2 regions of the Acetobacter persici genome follow, and region 2 is predicted to be linked to the other one. Evidence: riboswitches for the same ligand, from Rfam matches in the RefSeq annotation. Region 2 holds a riboswitch; the other holds the start of a gene.

Region 1 (10,748 bases), on a different contig from region 2:
TTACATGCTGCGGGCACCGTGCTGGCTCAGCGCGCCTTAACGGCGAGGTGCCCTTGCCTTGCGCCAGTTTCCTTCAGCGGAGGCTTTATAAGCAAGTTCATCGTGCCCGTAACTGGCATTCGCGCGGCTGTGGTGGCCAAGCAAAAATCCCTCACCTGTTGCTACAGAGGCTTCTGATGGTGTGGTCTCAAAAAGATATTTTATGGCGCCTATGGTCGTTACGCCGGGACCTGTATTCATCCAGATATTTTCAAAGTTGGCGGAATTGTTTTTGTAACGGGTAAGAGACTCACACAGTGCGTGAATAATACCTTCAATCAGAGGGTGTTTTTTTCTGGAGATAATAAGCCCGTTTTCAATGCACCATGGGGATCCAATGGCATACATTAGAAAACATTCGTAGGCAGCATGGCCGGTGATATCACTGAGCGGTGCGTGCATAGAAATATCAACATCAATATAAATCCCGCCGTGAATATACATGTCGCACATACGCCACAGATCAGAGCGCATGGTGGGATGAAAACACACATCAAAAAGCTCAACCATGCTCTGGCCGAAATGCGTAGCGAGAAACGCTCTCGCTGAGTCATCATGGGTGAGGGTCAGCTCAAAACCCGGATTATTGTTTTTTACTTTTTCGATGGAAGCTGACACGTCATCCGGCAACGTCTCACTATGCCAGTATTGTGAAATTCTTTTAGGGATAGAGGATGGAAAAATGCCCTCGCCTGGAGGAGCGATGTCTTCCTGAGTAAGCGTTGGAAGCCAGCCGCTTTCCACACCTTGCTTAAGGCAACGGAAAAAATCCATTTTGGCAACAGGCGTGGCAGGACGTTGTGAGTTGGTGTCTGTGCTCATGACATACTCTTTGCAATTTATTGTATATTTTTTAAAACTGACCTCTTCGCACAATGCAAGTATCAAGACTAAGTTTATAGATTTTGCGAATTATTAGGAAGTTATTTCTTCTGAAATGGATAAATCAGGCTGAATATTTTTCAGGCCCGCCACAGAGTGTAACGGGCCTGCCAGAAGGTAGTTTTGACTGTGGGGTTCTAACCTGAATGAAGTCTGAAAAAATCTCTCAGAATTCAGCAGACAGCGTGAAGTGATAGACACGCGGGAGGCCTGCATACAGGCTGGAGGCTGCGCCGGAGGTGCCGCTGGGGGCCCCTGTGTAGACTGACGCCCAGTAGCGTTCATTCGTGGCGTTGCTCACCCCGAAGCGCAGGACCATCGGCAGTCTTTCCGTCGCGCGGAAGCTGTAGCGCGTGCCAAGGTCCAGCGTGGTGTAGGAGCCTGTGTGCAGGGTGTTGGTCACGTTGGCAGCGCGGTTGCCCATGTAATGCACGTTGGCGTTAAACGCCCAGCCGGACGCAAAGCGCCCAAGGGAGGCAGGCAGGCGGTAATCCAGCAGCAGGTTGGCCTGAAGGGGTGCAGCGCCCACAATTTCCTTGCGGTCCAGCGCGCGGGAGGCCGCGTTGACCAGTTCCGCATCCAGCCATGTCATGCCCGCCAGCACGGACAGGTTGGGCAGGACTTCGCCCGAAATCTGGGCTTCCACACCATAGTTCCGCTGCGTGCCGCCGTACTGGTAGGTCTGGCAGTTGGTCATGGCGGCACACCCGGCATTCGGGTTGGAGGCCGCGACATACATGGCGTAGGGCGATGTCATGCGGAAGCCTGCCACGTTAAACTGCATGGTATTGTAACGCAGTTTGTAGCCGACCTCATATTCTTCCGAATGTGCTGCGGGCAGGGCAATGTTGGTGTTGGTGTAGCTTGTGCTGTTGGGCGTAACAGGCCCGGCTTCCACGGAGCGACCATAGGTGAAGTAGAAGGTCTGGTTGTCCGTTGGCTTATACATGATGCTGGCGGTCGGGCTGAATGCGGCGGAGGTTTCAAACGTGTCCCGCATGGCGGTTTTGGCGTTCAGCGCGCCGCGCTGATGGATCCAGCCCCATGAGAGCGTGCCCATGATGGACCAGTGTTTGTTCAGTTGCAGGGTGTCTCCCACAATAAAGGACTGGCTCATGATGCTGCTGGATTTATAGCGGCCATGATAATAAGGCTGCGTGCCACCGTTCTGGCTTGCGCCATACATATTGTGGATACCCAGATTCTGCGCTGCGGTTGAGGCCGCAACCGGGTTGTAGTTGCCCATCATGTAGCCGTTGGTGCCAATCACCAGATCATGCCGGATGGGGCCGGTGTAAACACGCCCGTTGAGGTAAGCCATGTTACTGCCAACGCGGAAATCATTCGCGGTGGTGGTGGCGGTCGCTTTGGAACTGTACCAGCCGTCGCTCCCGCGCAGGCCGCCACAGGTCTTGCCGCCGTCACACAGCGTATCGGCGACACCAAATGCCTGACGAGCTGCGTCCTGATACAGGCCACCGAGCGTGAAGCTCCAGTTCTCGTTGAACTGATGCTTGATCTTGCCCAGAAAGGTGTTGGTTTCCATGTGGTAACCGCTCCACTCCGGAGCCAGACGCTTGCTCAGGTCCGGGGCTTCAGGGAGTTTGTCACCGCCCACGCCGGTGGCCAGAATACCAAAACCGGGTGCACCGCCGCGCTGGTCATAGGTGTAGTGGCTGGCGTCAATTTCGATAACTGTCTTGTCGTCCAGATGGAAATCGAAATCCCCGCTCACCATTTCACGGCGCATGGAACTGCCCTGCGTATAGGCCGTGCCATCCGCATGCAGCATGTTCAGGCGGTAACCAAACCAGCCATTGCGGCCCAGACGCCCGGAAATATCGCCGTTTACCGTCGGGGTGCCGATGGAATCCACACCGACGGAAAGTCGTTCCGTGCGCCGGTCAGTCGGGCGTTTAAGCGTGTATTCAAACACGCCCGCCGGGTTTTCCGGCCCATACATGGCACCGGCCAGACCGTTGAGAACCTGAAGGTTATCCACCCATTCCGCCGGATACGGCGTGGTGGAGACAACGTTCAGGCCGTCCAGACGGGAGTTGGCCACAACATCGGATTCAAACCCGCGGGACTGCGGGCGGGAAGTGTTGGGGTCCCCGCGCACTTCAAGCTGCACGGAGGGCAGATACTGCGCCATATCATTGATGCTGCGGATCTGCTGGTTGACCACCACGTCATGCGTCACACCCATGACGGAATAGGGCGTGTCCAGCGTATCGCGGTTGCCCAGCGGGCCGAGATACACAACCTTGTTCATGTATTTGGCGGCCGTGCCGTCTGCTGCATGATGCCCGTGGACGTTAATGGTCTCCCCGTTGGAGCCGTCCAGAATCCCGGCAATGGGGGTGGAGGTGCGTCTTGCGGCCCCCACAGCGGCTGGAGCTTTCAATGCGGCTTTTCTGGCAGGGGTGGCTTTGACAACGGCGCGTTTGTCAGCCGTGTCGTACGGGGCCGAAGCCGGGGTTGCGGCCAGAGCGGAACTTGTCAGCAGGAGTGCGCCGAATGTTCCTGAAGCGAAAAGGCGGGGAAAACGATCGTGCATGGCTCAGGCAGGTCCGGGAATTGGTAAAGAACAGAAGGTGAGCCGCTTCTGCCGGTCCTGCCGGGTGTTGTCCATATACGGTGATGCATAAACCTGTATATGCAGGAATATAATCACTGGACTGATGCCAGAATAATACAGTCAGGCCGCGTTCACTCGGAAATCCGGCGGGACTGTTCGGTTTTCTGCATCGGCGTAATGCAGAAAATCTATCGGAGAAGGCGGGAAGGAACCCGGCCCCTGTCGTGCCAGCAGGCTCAGTATTCTTGTGGTCTGTGTGGGTGATGGCAGCCAGAGGGAGGCGGACGTCTCCGGGGTGTGCCTTTATTGTGCCCGCTTCAGCCTGTCTTTAGCATGCGCTTCATCAGGCAACCGGAGAGAGATGTTACGTGAACTGGCTGTATTTATTTATGAGCGGGTTTCTGGAAATTGGCTTCACCACCTGTATGCGTTTTGCAAAAGGGTGGCAGGATATTGGCTGGTTTATCGGGCTGCTGTTTTGTCTAGTGACAAGTATCGGGCTGGTGCAGCTTGCAACCCGCACCATTCCACTGGGTACGGCCTATGCCATCTGGACAGCATTGGGCACCGCCGGAACCGTTGTGTTCGGCATGGTGGCGTTTCATGAACCCGTTTCCGTCATGCGGCTGGTGTTTATTGCCGGGATTATGGTGTGCGTGATCGGGCTGAAAGTCTGTGGTGGCTAAAAATGCCGGGCGGCTGAACAGAGCCGAAAACGGGGGGCGCCAGCTAGTTTTTGCTCAGGCGGCATTTGTGCGGAGTGGGAAAATCCAGACAAAGGGCAACATGCTCTGAGAAGCACGCAAGGCGCGCCTCTGGCAGCAGAGACTTTGCAGGAACTACACATTTAAAAAGGGAAATGCTGGGGCGAATGACGGGGCTCGAACCCGCGACAACCGGTACCACAAACCGGCGCTCTACCAGCTGAGCTACATCCGCCACACAGCAAGCGCTCATGTAGAGAAACGCGTATGCCCCGTCAAGACCGAGATGCGGTGAAGACGGAGAAAAATTCTCCGCGGCTTCAGGTCCGGGTGCTGGCCCAGCGTTCAATACGGGCAACGGCGTCCTGCAACACCGTGTCCTGTTTGCAAAAAGCGAAGCGGACCAGATGCCGGGGCGGGGTGCCATTGGCAGGGTCATAAAAGGCTGAGGCGGGGATGGTCGTCACCCCGGCTTCTTCCGTCAGCAGGCGGGCAAAGGCGACATCATCCAGCCCGTTGGCCAGCGGGGTGATATCCACCATGACAAAATAACTGCCATCGCACGGCAGCACGTCCAGCCCCACGCCGCGCAGCCCGGCGGAGAGAATGTCACGCTTGCGGGCCATGTCCCCGGCCAGATCCCGGAAATACTGCACATCTTTCTTCAGGCCGAACGCCACGGCGCGTTGCAGGTTGGGGGCGGTGGCAAACACCAGATTCTGGTGGGCCTTGGCGACGACCGATGCCAGCGGAGCCGGGGCCGTGACGTAGCCAACTTTCCAGCCCGTGAGCGAGAAGCTCTTGCCTGCACTGCCAATACGCAGGCACCTCTCGCGCATGCCGGGGCGCGTCATGAGTGAGACGTGCGGCGTGCCGAAGGTCAGGTGCTCATACACCTCATCACACACGGCATAGGCGTCGTGCTGGCTCAGCAGGCCTGCGATGAAGTCCAGCTCATCCGGGGTGAACACCTTGCCAGTGGGGTTCATGGGGGTGTTGAGTAGAATGGCCTTTGTGCGGGCGGAAAAAGCGGCGGCCAGAGCCTCCCGCGGCAGCGTCCAGCCTGGTTCTTCCAGCCGCACCAGCCGGGGCACGCCGCCAAGCTGGCGGACCATGGGGAGATAGGTGTCATAAAGCGGTTCAATCAGCACCACTTCATCCCCCGGTTCAATCAGGGCCATCAGGCAGGCGGCAAGGGCTTCCGTCGCACCAGATGTGACCACCACCTCCGACTCCGCACTGACCTCCAGCCCCTGAAAGCGGGCATTAGAGTCTGCCACCGCCGCGCGCAGCTCCGGCAGGCCGGTGAGGGGCGCATACTGGTTGCGCCCATCGAGCAGAGCATCCGCCGCAGCCTGCACCATATCCTGCGGGCCTTCCGTATCCGGGAAGCCCTGCCCGAGATTGATGGCGTCATGCGCGCGGGCCAGCTCAGACATGACGGTAAAAATGGTGGTGGGCAGGGCGGCAATCTGCCGGTTGAGCGGTTTGGTCATGGCCGTAAATCCTGGGAGTTGCCGGGGGAAGGGTGGCGAAAAAAAGCGAAAGTGGCGCGCAGAGTGGCACGGCCTTGCGGCGTGAGAAAAGAGGGGAGATTGGTGCTGGATCGTTATATTTCGCACAAGCCCGATTGCCCGCGCGGCCAACCCGTGCAAGTTTGGGGCTGTTCGCTCTGAGTCTTCATGCCCCCCGGGATGCCCCATGGGCAGGTTGCGCGCAGAAAGAACCCCCTCTTGTTGAGTGCAGCACCAGAATATTGATGACGTGACATGAGAAAGATCGAGGCCATAATCAAGCCGTTCAAGCTGGACGAGGTGAAGGAAGCCCTTCACGAACTCGGCCTGCAAGGCATTACCGTGATCGAAGCCAAGGGCTTCGGGCGGCAGAAAGGGCACACGGAGCTTTATCGTGGCGCGGAATATATTGTTGATTTTCTGCCCAAGATGAAAATTGAGGTTGTCTGCCCTGCCAGTCTGGTGGAGCGCGCGGTGGAAGCCATTTCCGCTGCTGCCCGGACCGGACGAATCGGGGACGGCAAGATCTTTATTCTCCCGGTGGAAGATGTGGTGCGAATCCGCACGGGGGAAAGAGGGGAAGACGCTATCTGAGGTGCCCCGGTGCGGGGCCGCCCGGCGGCGGACGCGAGTTTTATAATCCTAGACGTGCCGCAAGAGTGTGGTGCGCAACAGGTTGTAGGTGAAGACATATGGTGAAGAAAACGACCACTGCGGGTGACAGCAAAGCCGCAGCGATTGCTAAGGTTTTTGACCTGATCCAGGAAAACTCGGTCGAGTTTGTCGATCTGCGTTTCACGGATCCGCGCGGCAAGTGGCACCACACCACGCAGTATGTCACCACGATTGAAGAAGACACCTTTACCGAGGGCTTCATGTTCGACGGTTCTTCCATCGCTGGGTGGAAAGCCATTAACGAAAGTGACATGGTTCTGCTGCCGGACCCGGAAACCGCTGTGATGGACCCGTTTACGGCGCGCCCGCAGCTGATCCTGTTCTGTGACATCATTGAGCCGTCCACAGGCCAGCCCTATAACCGTGACCCGCGCTCCACCGCCAAACTGGCTGAGCAGTATCTGAAGTCCTCTGGGCTTGGTGATACCGCCTTCTTTGGTCCGGAAGCTGAATTCTTTATCTTCGATAACGTGCGCTTTGGCACGGGCCCGAACTTCGGCAAATATCAGCTCGACAGCATCGAAGGACCCGGCGCCTCCCTGAAGGATTACCCGGAAGGCAATATGGGCCATCGTCCGGGCGTGAAGGGTGGCTACTTCCCCGTGCCGCCGGTGGATAGCGAAAACGACCTGCGCGCAGAAATGCTCGCCACCATGGGTGAAATGGGTCTGCCGATTGAAAAGCAGCACCATGAAGTCGCACAGTCCCAGCACGAACTGGGCACCAAGTTCGACACGCTGGTCCGCTCTGCCGATTTCATGCAGATCTACAAATACTGCGTGCACAACGTCGCTCATTCCTACGGCAAGACCGCCACGTTTATGCCCAAGCCGATCTATGGCGATAACGGGTCCGGCATGCATGTGCACCAGTCCATCTGGAAAGACGGCAAGCCGACGTTTGCAGGCAATGGCTATGCGGACCTGTCCGATACCGCCCTGTATTACATCGGCGGTATCATCAAACATGCCAAGGCGCTGAACGCCTTCACCAACCCGTCCACCAACTCCTACAAGCGCCTGATTCCGGGTTTTGAAGCTCCGGTGCTGCTGGCCTACTCTGCGCGCAACCGCTCTGCGTCCTGCCGTATTCCGTATGCCACCAACCCCAAAGCCAAGCGCGTTGAAGTCCGCTTCCCGGACCCGACGGCCAACCCGTATCTGGCCTTCTCCGCCATGCTGATGGCCGGCATTGACGGCATCAAGAACAAGATCCACCCGGGCGACGCCATGGACAAGGATCTGTATGACCTGCCGCCGGAAGAACTGAAGCAGATCCCGACGGTTGCCGGGTCCCTGCGTGAAGCGCTGGAAGCTCTGTCTGCGGATTATGAGTTCCTGCTGGCTGGTGGCGTGTTCACCAAAGACCAGATCGACAGCTACATCGCCATCAAGTGGGAAGACGTGTATCGCTTTGAACACACGCCGCACCCGGTTGAGTTTGAAATGTACTACTCCGTCTGATCCCTCCTTCCCGGAGTTTCAGATGATCAGGAACGCGGCCTTCTTCGGAGGGCCGCGTTTTTTTGTGCCTGTCTTGGGGGACATTGCCGGGTGGGAGGCTGATGTGTTTTTGCGATTTTGGCGTTGCGTGTTGCCCTGTGGCAGCACTGTTGCACCGGGTAATTGACTCGACCGGGCAACGCGATATGACACCCGTGTGATGGTTTCCCCTGCAACGGGGGATGAAAAGGGAACCGGGTGCGGGCCGTGCTGGCCTTAGTCCCGGGCTGTCCCCGCAACTGTAAGCGGCAGGGCTGAGGCTGCCCGGACGTACCGCGTCCGGCCCACTGGAGCAGACGATTCTCCGGGAAGGGAAGGCTCAGTCAAAGTGCCGCAAGCCAGGAGACCTGCCATCCGGCACGTGGTTGCAATCAGGAGACGCCAGCCGGGGTGTGCTGGCGTGCGTGACTGAGTTTTGCTCCGGCCTTTGCCGCATGAGCAGGCGGAGCACGTTTTCCTGTGGCAACGGCTGACCACAGGATACGAGTTAAAATGAGTTTTTTTCGTTGCGCGCTGACCACCTCCACCATTCTGGCTGTCACCGGACTGTCTGTGGCTGGCGCACAGGCCGCCGCCTCTTCCGCGACCAATGCGCGTTCTGGCAAACCTTTTACGCATAAAGCCGCAGCTTCGGGCAGCCATCTGAAAAGCCGCGCCACCGGACGGACCGCAACGGACAACACAGTTCCTGCAATGCCGGGGCAGTCTGTCGCGGCGCTCGCACCGACGGGCCGCACGCTTGTCTCACTGAGCCCGTCTCAGGGATTGCCGGAGGTGGTGACGGTCAGTGCGCTGCGCAGACCCATACGGGCGGATGATGTCGGGTCCAGCGTGACGGTGGTGACGGAGGAGCAGATTGCCACCCAGCAGCGCCGCACCCTGCCGGATATTCTGGCGCGGCAGCCGGGGCTGAATGTGGTGCGGTCTGGCGGATTTGGCGGAACAACCTCCATCTTTATGCGCGGGGCAAACGCCAATGATGTGAAGGTGCGGATTGATGGCATGGACATCAATGACGGCAGTTCCGCCAGCAACGCGTTTGATGCCGGGCAGTTTGTAACGGACGGCATTGGCTCCATTGAAATCTTGCGCGGCCCCCAGAGCGGCCTGTATGGCGCGGATGCCATGGCGGGTGTGATTGATATCAACACAAAGCAAGGGCAGGGGCGCTTTAAACCGTTTGTGCGGATTGAAGGTGGGTCTTATGGCACGTTCAATCAGGCCTTCGGGGCATCAGGCAGCAGCGGGCGCTTCCACTATAATGTTGTGCTCTCTCATTACCGCACGGATGGGTTTCATGAAATTCCGCGCTATATTGAGCGGTATAATGGGGCCAACCGGGCCCAGCGCCGCGCGGGGGACCGGAATGATAACCGCAGCGCTAACGTCAAACTGGGTTATGATGTCACGCATAATTTTGATCTGGGTCTGACAGCACGGCTGATACAGGCCAACTATCATACCTTTACAGCGTATGATCAGGTTTATACGCCCTATAACGGGGACCAGCTGATCCGGGACCAGAATACCCAGAACGAGGCCGTGGTGCGCGGCACGGCGCATCTTTCCTCCTTTGGCGGGCGGTTTGATCAGGTTCTGGGGCTTGGCTACATGACCAACCGCCGCCGGTACATGCAGGACGGGTTGTACGCGGATGGTGATCCTGCCATGACAGACCCGGATTATTACCGTTCCACACGCCTGAAAGTGGACTGGCATGGCACGGTTGATCTGCGGAAATTCGGGACGGTTCTTGTGGGTGCCGAGCATTTTCATGATGGCATCAATGTCGCGACGGATGACCCGACCGAGCCAGTGCACACCACCGCAGGCATGGATACCACGGCGGGGTACGGGCAGTATGAAGGCAACTGGAACCGTGTTCTCTATGGTGCAGCCAACGTGCGGTATGATGCCAATTCCCGCTACGGCAACCATGTGACATGGCGTGTGGCTCCCGCCATCCATGTGCCCAATACGGGCACCATCATCAAAGCCAGTGCCGGGTCGGGCTTTCATGCACCCTCGCTATATCAGCTTTTTGTCAATCAGCGCGGCGCTGGCTGGGCGGAAGAAGGCAACGCCAACCTGAAAGCCGAAACCATGATTGGCTATGATGTCGGTGTTGAGCAGAAACTGCTGCATGACAAACTGCGTTTTGGCGCCACATGGTATGACAACAAGGTGCGGAACCTGATCCAGTCTTCTGCTTACGTCATGCCTGCTGCAGGGAGTGCGTGGGGGGATTATATCTATTCCTTCGGCAATGTTGGGCATGCGCGCATGTATGGGGTGGAGGCATTTCTGGACTGGAAGGCACTGGACACACTCAGTTTTGCGCTGAATTACACATGGACCCACGCGCGGGATACGGATAGTGACGCGCTGTTGCAGCGCCGCCCGCAGCATAAGTTCAACTTCAATACCACATGGTCTCCGGTGAAGGATTTCACCCTGTCTGGTAATATTCTCTATACCAGCGGCTGGCGGGATTATCCTCTGGTGGGAGAAAACTTTTGCGCGACCTGCGCAAAAGGGCATGGATATTTTACCATTGATCTGACCGCGAATTACAAAATCAACCGCTATATCTCGGTTTTTGCGCGGGCTGATAACCTGCTGAACCGGCAGTATGAAAACCCGGTGGGCTACCTCCAGCCGGGTCGGGCCGGATATGGCGGCTTTACGCTGAATTACTGATCCTGCATGCGGTTTTGTGTGCCGGAAGGCCATTGCGGCGGGGGTACGCTCCCGTGGCAATGGCCTTTTTTGCGTCATGCGGTAGAATGAGCGCACAGGTTAAGACGCATTTCAGAAAGGCATTCCTTATGCTCACGCATCGCCCCGAAGC
Region 2 (10,748 bases):
CGCCCCAATAGCGTTCTGGGTCTACGGACCCCGTGGACGAAAGCCAGCGTGCGGGTGTGGGAGCGCACGCACCGGGCCTGTGCGCCCTTTTTTATTCTGACCGGCGTTTTTTTGACGGCCACCGGCTTTGGCGTGCTGGGCGCACCGCTGAACAGGACGATTATGAATCTCTGCCTGCTGGGGCTGGTTGCGCTCTGCTATGGACTTTCATGGATTTACTGGCGGCAGGAGCAAAAATACGGGTAAGGTACCGGGGATGGACTGACCGTTTCTCCGGAAAGAGACCTTATGAACACACAGGTTTTTCTGCTCTGCGCGGCTGTGCTGCTGTTGGCGCCTGCCAGAGGTTTTGCCGCGCCTGCCCGTGAGACGCTTTTTGACCCGCAGCATCAGTTTACGCTTTCTGCCGGGCCGGGCTGCGCGGACCGAGGGCCGGGTATCACGCTCCAGTCCGCCACCGCCAGCCCGCGACAATTTGCCGCCACACGGACCGAACTGCCTGCGGAAAAGATGCGGAACACGACCCTCCAGCTCCAGGCCACACTTCATGTGCGGGCGGTGCAGACCGGAGCCGGGCTCTGGGTTGGGCTGTATAACGGCACGCAGCAGAGTGCATTGAGAAACACACAGAAAGACCCGGTGCGCGGGGAGGATCTGACCCGTACTCAGACAATTACGCTCTGGGTGCCCCCACAAACAACGCGCATTGTGTATGGCGTCACGCTACAGGGCACAGGCAGCGTGACCGCCTGTGGCTTACGCATGGAGGCTCCCGCGCCTGCGGAAAACAGGGAGGCTTCTGAGTCCTCTCTGCCCGTCAGGACCATGCGTTTTGTTCTTGATACTGTGCGGGAGCGTGCTTTGCACAGTGCTGCGATTGACTGGAGCACACGCACCCCGGCCCTGCTGGATCTGGCCAGACACGCCAGTGAGGACGATCTTTACGCCGAGATGCGGCACCTGCTGGCGGACCTGCATGACGGGCATAGTTTTATACTGCCCCCCACCAGAGCCAGAGGATTATCAGAACGACCTGCGACGCTGCCGGTTTTTACGAAACTCTCCTCTGGCATCAAGATGATTTCGGTTCCTGATTTTACATCCCACAACCCTGAGGCCATGACGGCCTTTTCCGCCGCAGGGCACACGATCTTTGCGCAAGCGTCTGACATGCGGGGCTGGATTGTGGATTTGCGCGGTGACCAGGGCGGGAATATGTGGGCGATGCTCGGGATTTTAAAACCCCTGCTTGGCTCGGGGGATCTGGGCGTGTTTGAAGACCGGACAGGCCAGCGGTCCAGACCCTGGCGCGCTGAAATACAGGGGAGCGGACAGGTGCAGGCAACCGGGCCGGATTTAGCCCGCGTGCCTGTGGCGGTTCTGATTGGCCCGCAGACTGCCAGCGCGGGCGAGGCGGTTGCCATTGCGCTGAAAGGCCGCCCTCAGACACGGTTTTTTGGACGCGCGACACACGGCCAGACTACCGGCAACACAACTTTCACCCTGCCGGACGGTGGGATGCTGGCGCTGGCGACCGAGCATGAATGTGACCGGAGAGGGCAATGCTATGAGGGGCCAGTGCAGCCGGATGACGTGCAGGCTGACCCGGATGCGGCGTTACGGGCGGCGGAGGAGTGGATGCAGAACAGCTTTCCTCAAACACTCCAATAGATTTTTAGAAATTCGCCGTAACGGAGAAGCGGGCGGAGCGAGGTTCCAGAGGATGATAGGTGGAGCCTGTTTCAACCGGGGATGTGGGGGTCAGGCGGTAATCATAAGCATACTGGGAGGCAGAGGCGTGGGTGTTGGTCAGGTTATAGAGACTGGCCTGCACCTGAAGGTATTTTGTGATGTGGTAGCCGACATCCAGATTCACTTCCTTATAGCCGTGTGAGCGCATGGAGTTATCTTCAATCAACGGATAGGAGCCGAGCCAGCGGAACTGCACGCCACCAAAGATGCCGCAGGGGTGGTCCGCCAGCAGGCCGAACGAGCCGATAAAATTGGGGGCATTGGCCACATACAGCCCCGGCAGACCATACACACCGGGATTGCCGGTAAAATAACGGGCATGGGTTGAGGCGATATCTGCATTCAGCTCCAGCCAGGATAGCGGGTGATACTGGCCGGAGAGTTCAAACCCCTGCCTGCGGCTGGGGGCGCCGGCGTCATTCACGCCTTCATCCGCATCATATGTCAGTTCCGAGCTAAAATCGATCCGGAAAAAGGCTGCCTGTAAATTCAGTTTTGGGATGATATTGGTGCGCACGCCCAGTTCTTCACTGGTGGCGCGTGTCATGAAGGGCGTGGCGATGGCCCCGTTGGCAATGCCGTCGGTCGGGACGGTACCCAGCACGGCACGGATATCGTTAGAATGGTAGCCCTGCCCTGCGCTGATATAAAACTCCGTTTTATACCACGGGCCAAAAATCAGGCTGCCCTTGGGCTGGAAAAGCCACTGATGCACCTTGCCGTTATAGCCGGAAACAAGACTGTGGTCTGAACCGCCGTAATAATCCCCGCGCAGGCCGACAACAGTGCGCAGCCAGGGCAGCCAGTGCGTAATATTCTGGCCAAACAGGCCGACATTGCCCTGAGATACTGTATCGGCATTACAGACATACCGGCCTGTGGGCACGCTGCTGTCCGGGCAGTCCGGCAGGACTTTCCGCTGGTGGGTGTGGCGGCGGTCAATATAAATACTGTCCCAGCGGCCCTGTACGCCAAAAGTGGTGTCTGTTGCACGGTGCAGCACCGTATCATGCCGCTGATAGGCGGACGTGCCACCAAAGGTGGTGCGGGTTTCATCCTGCTGTTCCTGATCCCCGTTGATGGGGTCATTCAGGTAATGACTGAAATCATTCCATAATGTCAGGCGGCTATGCACAACATAGAGGGACGTTTTAAGCTGCCAGTTATCCTGATGCAGAACGTGATGGGCGGAGACGCTGAACCGTTCTGAATAGCCGCCATCACTTGGGTCGAGAGAGCCGTAACGGCTGATCAGGCCTTTCTGATAGGCTTCCAGTGGCTGATCTGTCGTGTTGTTCCACAGGCCCCGGTAATACAGGCCAGTCAGGTTGAATTTGGTGTGTTCTGTTGTGTGGGTGTAGCGGGCAGCGGATTTGATGCCCCGGAAATTATCCGGATGCGCCCACGGGCCATTGAGATGGTCGAGCGAGAAAGCGCCAAGCAGCTTATCGCCATTTTTGAAATGGGCTGTATCGCCAATAAAGGCATGCTGGTCCCCCAGCGTGCCGAGGCTGCCGGTGGCCTGCCCGCGCAGATCATCCGTCAGGCGGATATGGTCGGACCCGACGACGCCAAAATCCCCCACATCCGCGTAAAACGGGCCTTTGGTGTAGTCGATCCCCTGCGCAAGTTCGGGCATGAGGAAATTGACGTCCGTATAGCCCTGCCCGTGCGCGTGGGTGGGTTCATTCACCGGCATATCATCCACAAAACTGGCGAGGTCTGTGCCGTGATCAAGATTGAAGCCACGCAGCAGATACTGGTTGGCTTTGCCCTCGCCCGAATGGGCCGTGACAACCAGACCGGGCACGGATTCCAGCAACTGGCCCACGCGATACACCGGGCGCAGGCGGAGTTCTTTGGCAGTAATGCTGCCCTGACTGGCGGTGAGCGCGCGGCCAATCGGGTCTGTGTGGGAGGCGATCACCTGAAGATGTTCTTCCCCGTGGGCGTCAGCCGTTTTGTGGCCGAGGAGCTTCTGGGCGGAGACCGGGGGACGGCGGTCCGCAGAGGGGGTGCCGGACGTCGCGCGCTGGCGTTGAGCGGAAGCAGGACGAACGCCGGTCTGGGGGGCGTGCGGGCCTGTGGTTGTCGCGGTGCGTCTGGCAGTCCCTCCGCCGGGTTTTGCGCGGTGGGCCGCCTGTGCCGTGAGGGTGGTGAAAGCGGAGGCGCAGAGCAGCGCGACGACAAACGGAGAGCGCCCGCGCCCGGCAGGACGCGGAAACACGACGTGGACCATACCTGTTCCCCGATATCCGGCGCACCCCGTCCGGCTATCATGACTGAGCGACGAAGGCAGGTCTCCTGGCTCACGGAGGGGGATCTGATGCGCCTTCCCAGCCTTTTGGGCCAGTGGCGTGAGGCATCAGCGCACCGTTTACAGTTGCGGGGGCAGCCGCTGCCTGAACCCCGGACTGATGGCCCGGCCGGATTCTTCAGCGTTCCCTTTTCACTCGCTTGCGCGAGACCTTCGACAGCCGCAGAGGTAGGGGATGGGTTCCGGGCCGGTCAAGGGTTGGGGGATGGTGATTTCAAAAAAACGTCACACCGTGCGAGGGGCCGAAGCGTATAGGAAGAGGGCGTCTGAAATCTTTCTGCCTTGTGAGCACGATGATGCCTCAGTCTTCCAGCCCCGCACCCGAAACTGCCCCGGCCCTCACGTTGCGGGAGGCTGCTACGGAGCGGTGGCTGGCAACATTGCGCCAGAAAATGAAAGCGGACGGCACGCAGCCCCGCGTCCATTTTAGCCGCACACCGGACCGCCTGCCTGACCGTGAAGGCGTGATGCGGGATTTTGAATAACCGCTCACGTTTTGTGAGCGGAAGCAACGGTCTTTCCTCTGAGACGTTTTGAAGCTGTGGCGGTGCCCGTTTTTTCGGGTGCTGCGCGTTTTCTAACGGAATGAGGACGTTGCCGTGATGACCCTGCCCCGCAAACCGGTTTTAAGTCTGGTGCTGGCTGCCGGCCTGCTTGGCGCTGGTATGGCGGCTGCTCCGGCACACGCCCAGCGCAGTATGCTGTTTTCCGGCACTCTGGCCCCTGAGCATGGCGCGCCCGCCCACATGCAGGGCAAAGTGATGGCGCTGTATTACCCCGGAGCGCATGTGCTGCGCTACACCGTGACATGGGACGGCCTGACCGGCCCGGTGACCATGGCCCATCTGCATGGCCCTGCCCTGCCCGGCAAGGACGCGCCAGCAATGGTGACAGTGCATGGCCCCTATAAAAGCCCGCTGAGTGGCAGCGTGATGCTGAGCAGCGAGACAGAACGTGACCTGCAGGACGGGCGTGTTTACCTGAACCTGCATACCAAAGCCTATCCGGGAGGAGAGGCGCGGGCGTGGCTGGGGAAGAGTGAGTAACGAATTCCGTGCGAAGAGGTGAGACACTCGTTCAGCACCGAGGTTCTCAAACGACATGACAGCGTGCAGGTAAAAAAATTCCGGGGCCATCCTGTGCTGTACAGGATGGCCCCGGTATTCTCTCTTAAGACTCAGTTTTTACGACGGCTCAGGCAGAGTGAGCGGCAGTTTCTGGCTCCGGCGTGGCATCTGTCTGCTGGTAAGGGCCGGCCGCGCAGACATTCAGCGTCAGCAGGCTCATTGAGCGCCTGATCATAAGCGGCAGCGGCAGGTGAGCATGGCCACTGGTCCAGGCATAATCTGCCTCTGCGGCATACCAGCCAGCCAGTTTGTCCTGCTCAAGATGTGCGGTGATCCTGGTCGTCTTATTGGCTGTCATCAGATGGATTTTTCCAATGGCGACACCCAGCATACGGCGATCATCCACAAACGGACCAATCACATCACTCGGGCGGCTGGCGCGGGAGACGATCTCAACAGATGCGACGCCCGGCGGCAGCATGAAGCGATATTGTCCGTCTTTTTGAGATACCGGACGAACGATAGCACCCGTTTGGGTGATCAGATGCAGCTCCGGATTGGTTGTCATAGTAGATTTGTCGGGTACCTGACGGTCAGACACATTTTCTGCCCGGCCTGCCAGCTTATGGAACAGCGGCTCTACAAAGGCACGATCCACGCTCAGCGGAACAGCCGCGTCCGTCGCCCAGTCCTGCGGTGTGCCACCGAGAGCCACAACAGAACCAGACTGAGAGAACGTCCGGCGGTTCCCTGTATCCAGATAGCTTTCTGTCAACATGCCATCGGCCATCAGAACGGAATGCTGTTCCGTTTCTACATGGAAATAGTCATAGGACGTGATGGACGTATCATAGAAAATGGAAGCGCCATTCACCAGCATACGAACCGGGACAAAGCGCCCTGAGAAAAACAGGCAATGTTCCGGGGTAATGAGCATATCCTTATACGGCACGCCTTCAACAATAGCGTCTTTGCAAATGCGCACCGGATATCCTGCCTGATCGTCCGCCAGATGAGTGCGCACTTCAGCATGGGCCTTACCGGCCCAGACAATGCGGCGGGATTGCAGAGAACCGTCCACATACGCCGTGACTTCATCGCCAAGACGGAGGGTTTCAACGGCGACTTCCCCAGCCGGGGTTTTAATCATAGTGCCGGAAAGGAAGCAGACTTCACCCAGAGCCCCACCGTTGCCATTGCTGACCAGCTCGAAGCCCGTTGCTTTAACACCGGGAATGTTGAGGGTAATGGTCTCTTTGTTAGCCAGCGTGATCACGACCTGATCATCTGACGGGTAGGCATAGGACACCCCGTCCGCAGAAACACCTGCCAGATCAATACTGTCAGAATTCCCGGGGGCAGTACCACTAAAGCCGCTGATGACGGTGCTGACAGTCCCACCATTTTCCAGACCGGAAATCGTCAGGCCGTGGTTCGCATCAGTCGGGAGGACAACAGTGCCACCAGCATTGTTCCACAGGGTCGCAGAGCCTCCGGCCTGAAGGGTAATAACGCCGGAGAGGACGCCACCGTTACTGACAGTGACAAGACCTGTGCTGGCGACGCTTGTATCACCCAGTGTGCCACCAGATTCTACATAAACTTCGCCGCCCGCTGTGACCGTATTATTATCTGCGTGCCCACCAGAGGCGATATCAAGAACACCACTGGTATTGATGGTAGTACCTGTTGCAGATCCCTGCAAACCCAGACCACCACGGCTGTCAATTACCGTGTTAACGGCAGAACCACCGGCCATGACGCGCCCGAGACTCCAGGCTTCAAACGTAGCCGCAGACATTGTAGCGCCACTGTCAACAATGACGTTCAGCGAGGTGTTACCGGACGATGCACTGATGGTTGCAGAATTGAGCGTCGCACCAGACTGCGCTGACAGAACACCCCCATTTACAGTGGTGTTTTCTGCAACGCCGGTCGCGCCGCCGACATATATGGTACCGCCGCTGACAACTGTCCCACTCTCAAGAGACCCCGCCACCCCAACGCCGGCGCCGGAGGAGACAACAGCGCTCAGAACCTGTCCCCCGGCACTGATGCCCAGAGTATTACCTGAACTCAGCTTGGCATTTGAAAGAGTAGCGCCTGATTCGACAACAATGATGGCCGCGCCAGCCTGAGGAGTCTCACCTGTATCTACCGCGCCGCTTTTTAGAATCAGCGTTCCGCCACTCGTCCCCCAGTCAAATACTGGCGGAGAGTTATAGGCGCTGATCGTACCGCCATTGAGCGTTGCAGATTCTGTCGCACCGGCAGAAAAGACTGCTGTTGTACCTGAATTGATGGTTCCCTGAACAAGCGTTCCCCCACTGTTAACAACCAGAGCGTTACCAGACTGAAGAGTTACGTTTGAAAGAGTGGCGCCAGAACTCACAATGATGCTGGCGCTACCTGCGACAAGATTATTTTCAGTATCAGTGGCGCCGGATTGCAGGATGACCGTGCCACCCGCAGTAGACCATGTGTGCGCGGCAATCTCTTTGCTGGCAATGATCGTTCCGCCGGACAGGATATAATCTGTACCGGTATATTGTTGTGCACCATTCTCAATGGTCAGGGTGCCGCCACTTTGTATAGTGACAGGTGTAGCCGAGGCGTAACTTATAAGAGATCCACTCTGTAAAACAATAGAACCACCTGAGGAAATGACAGTACTACCTTCTAATCTTCCGCCGCTGGTGACGGTAACTTTTCCGCCTGCACTAACAGAAGCAGGCGAATTGATCCCGCCAGATAAGACCACCACAGAAGAATATGCGCTGGTATAAAAATTACCCGGAGGGCCGTCACCCGTAACACGGTCCGTAACATACAGTATTCCACTCGAAACGTAACTCATAGCCCCTTACTCCTTGAAGGATTCAGCAAAAAACCAAAAAAAAGCCTCGAGAAACATACGTATATTTTCTATTAACAATTTAATTACTTTGGGAGACACGCGTCAAACGACTAAAAGTTGTCAGCAATCAACTGTTTATTTTTTTCAGAACTTTTCAGATAAACATGCTGTGCCAACGCACGAATAAGGCGAAAATATGTCTTTTTCTTATCCTTAATTTATAGAAAAACTATATTTTTTCCCTTTATTTTTCAAATTTGTATGGAAGCGGGCATGTTGCCTGTATTTTCGACACAGCTCGCAATTGTCGAGGTTAGCAGCGTTCCCCCACAATAACGTCAATGATCCACTTAAAGTATTATATTAATACAGATAATCTGACATGAAAAACTTTCAGAAAATTTGAAAAATAGACCTATAAATATAAAATTTTTTATATTTATTTTGTATGCGCCTGAAATTTTTGTTTTAACATTACCAATCCTAAAGAAACAAAATCTGGAAAGGAAAGGCAAATAGAGGAAGAGGAAAGCAGCATATTAATGCATACCCGCAAACCAGATAAGATCAGATATGAAACAATATTATTTTATTTTTTTTGGTTTTTTGAAATTTATTTTAACAATATATGATTTTTACAATAAATAATAAAAAAATGAGTAAAAACGGCATTCTTTCAATGTATTCCATCGGTATAATAATAACAACACAGCATACGCAATCAAAAAAAAGTTTTGCGCTGTTAACCATTTGGTTTTTCTAATGCAAATTTAATAAAAAACATCATTTTGTGTAATTTATTAAACTACTTTTGTGAGATAAAAAACCAGCGGAGACTTGTGATAAACGCAATTTTGTTTCTAAAAGCCACTCACTGGCCCGAAAAAAAACTTAGAAAATCAGGGAGCTATGTGAATTGGCGAAATTTCCAGATTTGCGCATTCATATGAAATTGCGTTATTTCCGGCTGGTTGAAACTCTCGCTTCAACAAAAAGTATTCGTCTTGCAGCGGAAAGGCTCAACATCACACCAGCAGCAGTTTCCAAAGGATGCCGGGAATTAGAAAATATTCTTGGAGTTCAGCTTTTCTCCCGCACAAATCATGGTTTTTTACCGACACCTTTATGCGAAAGGCTGATAATTTCAGGTCGGCGCATTGATGCTGAACTAAAAAATCTGATGACCGACTTCACTCTCCAGGAGGAGAGTTACCATGACAATGTCAAAATCGGATTTCAGACGCCTTTGCTACAGGAAATTATCGTCCGTAGCGTTGCAAAACTAAAAAAAGAACATCCCAACCTGAATATCACGCTCGAATACTCGACGCGCCCACAGCTTATCGATGGGTTACATTCTAACACTTACGATTTTATCTTTATCAATCTGTCTGATATTATATCTCATCCGCGCCTAAGCATAAAAAAACTGGCCGATGAACAGTATGTTGTGGGCAGTATGCATTCCGTACATTCTTTACCTGACGTTCTGGAACGGTGGGAAGAGTTTGCGACATCGACATGGGTTATCCCGGTTCCCGGCACTGCAATACGTGATCGTTTTGATTCTATTCTTGCAGCGCGAGGCCTACGTCTACCGCCAAGACGCATTGAAATTAATTCACCTATCGAAGGTGAAAAACTGGTTTCTCTTTCTGATGCTTTCACGCTTGTGCCGTTTAGTATGCTCAAGTCTCTTGGGCGAGAAACTATAGACCCTGATCTGACACTTCGGTTTTTACCAGAAATGCAATTAGGGCTTGGCATTGTCTGGCTCAAAGATTCGCAACTCAGCCCGGCTGCAAATTATGCCAGTGACTTCATAACCAGGAAAATTATGAAAATTTTAAAAAACAACGAATTATAAGATTGTGGTCACATCCGGATACCCAGTTTAGGGGCCAGCCAGACCATCCCCAGATAGAGCAGGATGGTCACGCCGCATCCGGCCAGCAGGGCGAGCCAGAATGGCATGCCCTGGCGCATGGCCCACGGAATAAGCAGAAACATGGGCAGGGATGGCAGAACGTACCAGAACGTGGCCCCCACATGGGCTTCCATGCGGGCAGGGTCTTTTGTTTCCAGCCAGAGCCAGATCATCCCGAAAACGGAGATAAGGGGGAGAGACGCGATCAGCGCGCCAAAGCCGGGATAGCGGCGGGCAAGGGAGGACACCAGAGCAATGGTCAGTCCCGAGAGAAAAGCCTTCAGCCAGAAAAACATGCGGGTGTTCTGTCCGGTGTCAGAAATGTTGGGCACACCCGGCGCGGCGCCGGAGGTGCCCGGCTCCTCCCCCGCATGAGAACGCGGTGGAGGGGATGTCAGGACTTAGAAGTGAGCGTCGCCCTGCTGGGGAGCGGGCTGAGCCTGCTGAGTCTGGCCGGGCTGCGCGCCGGTCTGGGGCGCTGCATCCGGATTCATTTTACCGGGCTGAGTGGAGTGTTCCACATCATACGCCGTAGCTTTCTGGGCGTAGGTGCCTTTTGCGCCGGGATGCTCCTGATCATACAGAGCAGCCTTCTGCTTGGCTTCCTTACGATAGACGTGGCGGCGATACATGCCGGTAATGCATCCGCCGACGGCACCCAGTACGCCATGATTGGCAACATGGCCGCCGACAGCACCAACGGCCCCATATTTCAGGCAGCCACCCGGTTCTGCCTGTGCGGCGGTAACCGTTGTGCCAGCCAGAGCGGCGAGAACGCTCAGAGTGATCAATCGACGCATGTGTGTTTCCTTTCTTCCACCAGATAAT

The links. A riboswitch is a leader RNA that binds a small molecule or an ion and turns the genes downstream of it on or off. The one in region 2 is predicted to bind cobalamin.
Region 1: linked by a shared signal. The riboswitch ahead of JK199_RS02730 (TonB-dependent receptor plug domain-containing protein) and the one ahead of JK199_RS07605 (TonB-dependent receptor) in region 2 are both predicted to bind cobalamin.

The regions. Positions count from the first base shown of each region.
Region 1 is NZ_JAERKU010000002.1:116,039-126,786, forward strand. It holds gene JK199_RS02695 (glycosyltransferase family 32 protein) at 37-861, opposite strand; gene JK199_RS02700 (TonB-dependent siderophore receptor) at 1,088-3,481, opposite strand; gene JK199_RS02705 (DMT family transporter) at 3,871-4,188, shown strand; tRNA gene JK199_RS02710 (tRNA-His) at 4,366-4,441, opposite strand; gene JK199_RS02715 (aminotransferase) at 4,527-5,702, opposite strand; gene JK199_RS02720 (P-II family nitrogen regulator) at 5,976-6,314, shown strand; gene glnA (type I glutamate--ammonia ligase) at 6,413-7,858, shown strand; cobalamin riboswitch at 8,042-8,266, shown strand; gene JK199_RS02730 (TonB-dependent receptor plug domain-containing protein) at 8,390-10,597, shown strand.
Region 2 is NZ_JAERKU010000005.1:16,089-26,836, forward strand. It holds gene JK199_RS07595 (SdpI family protein) at 1-246, shown strand, start outside; gene JK199_RS07600 (S41 family peptidase) at 289-1,671, shown strand; gene JK199_RS07605 (TonB-dependent receptor) at 1,676-3,979, opposite strand; cobalamin riboswitch at 4,030-4,239, opposite strand; gene JK199_RS07610 (hypothetical protein) at 4,354-4,554, shown strand; gene JK199_RS07615 (CHRD domain-containing protein) at 4,672-5,115, shown strand; gene JK199_RS07620 (Hint domain-containing protein) at 5,264-7,993, opposite strand; gene JK199_RS07625 (LysR family transcriptional regulator) at 8,910-9,860, shown strand; gene JK199_RS07630 (DUF3147 family protein) at 9,869-10,216, opposite strand; gene JK199_RS07635 (hypothetical protein) at 10,322-10,720, opposite strand.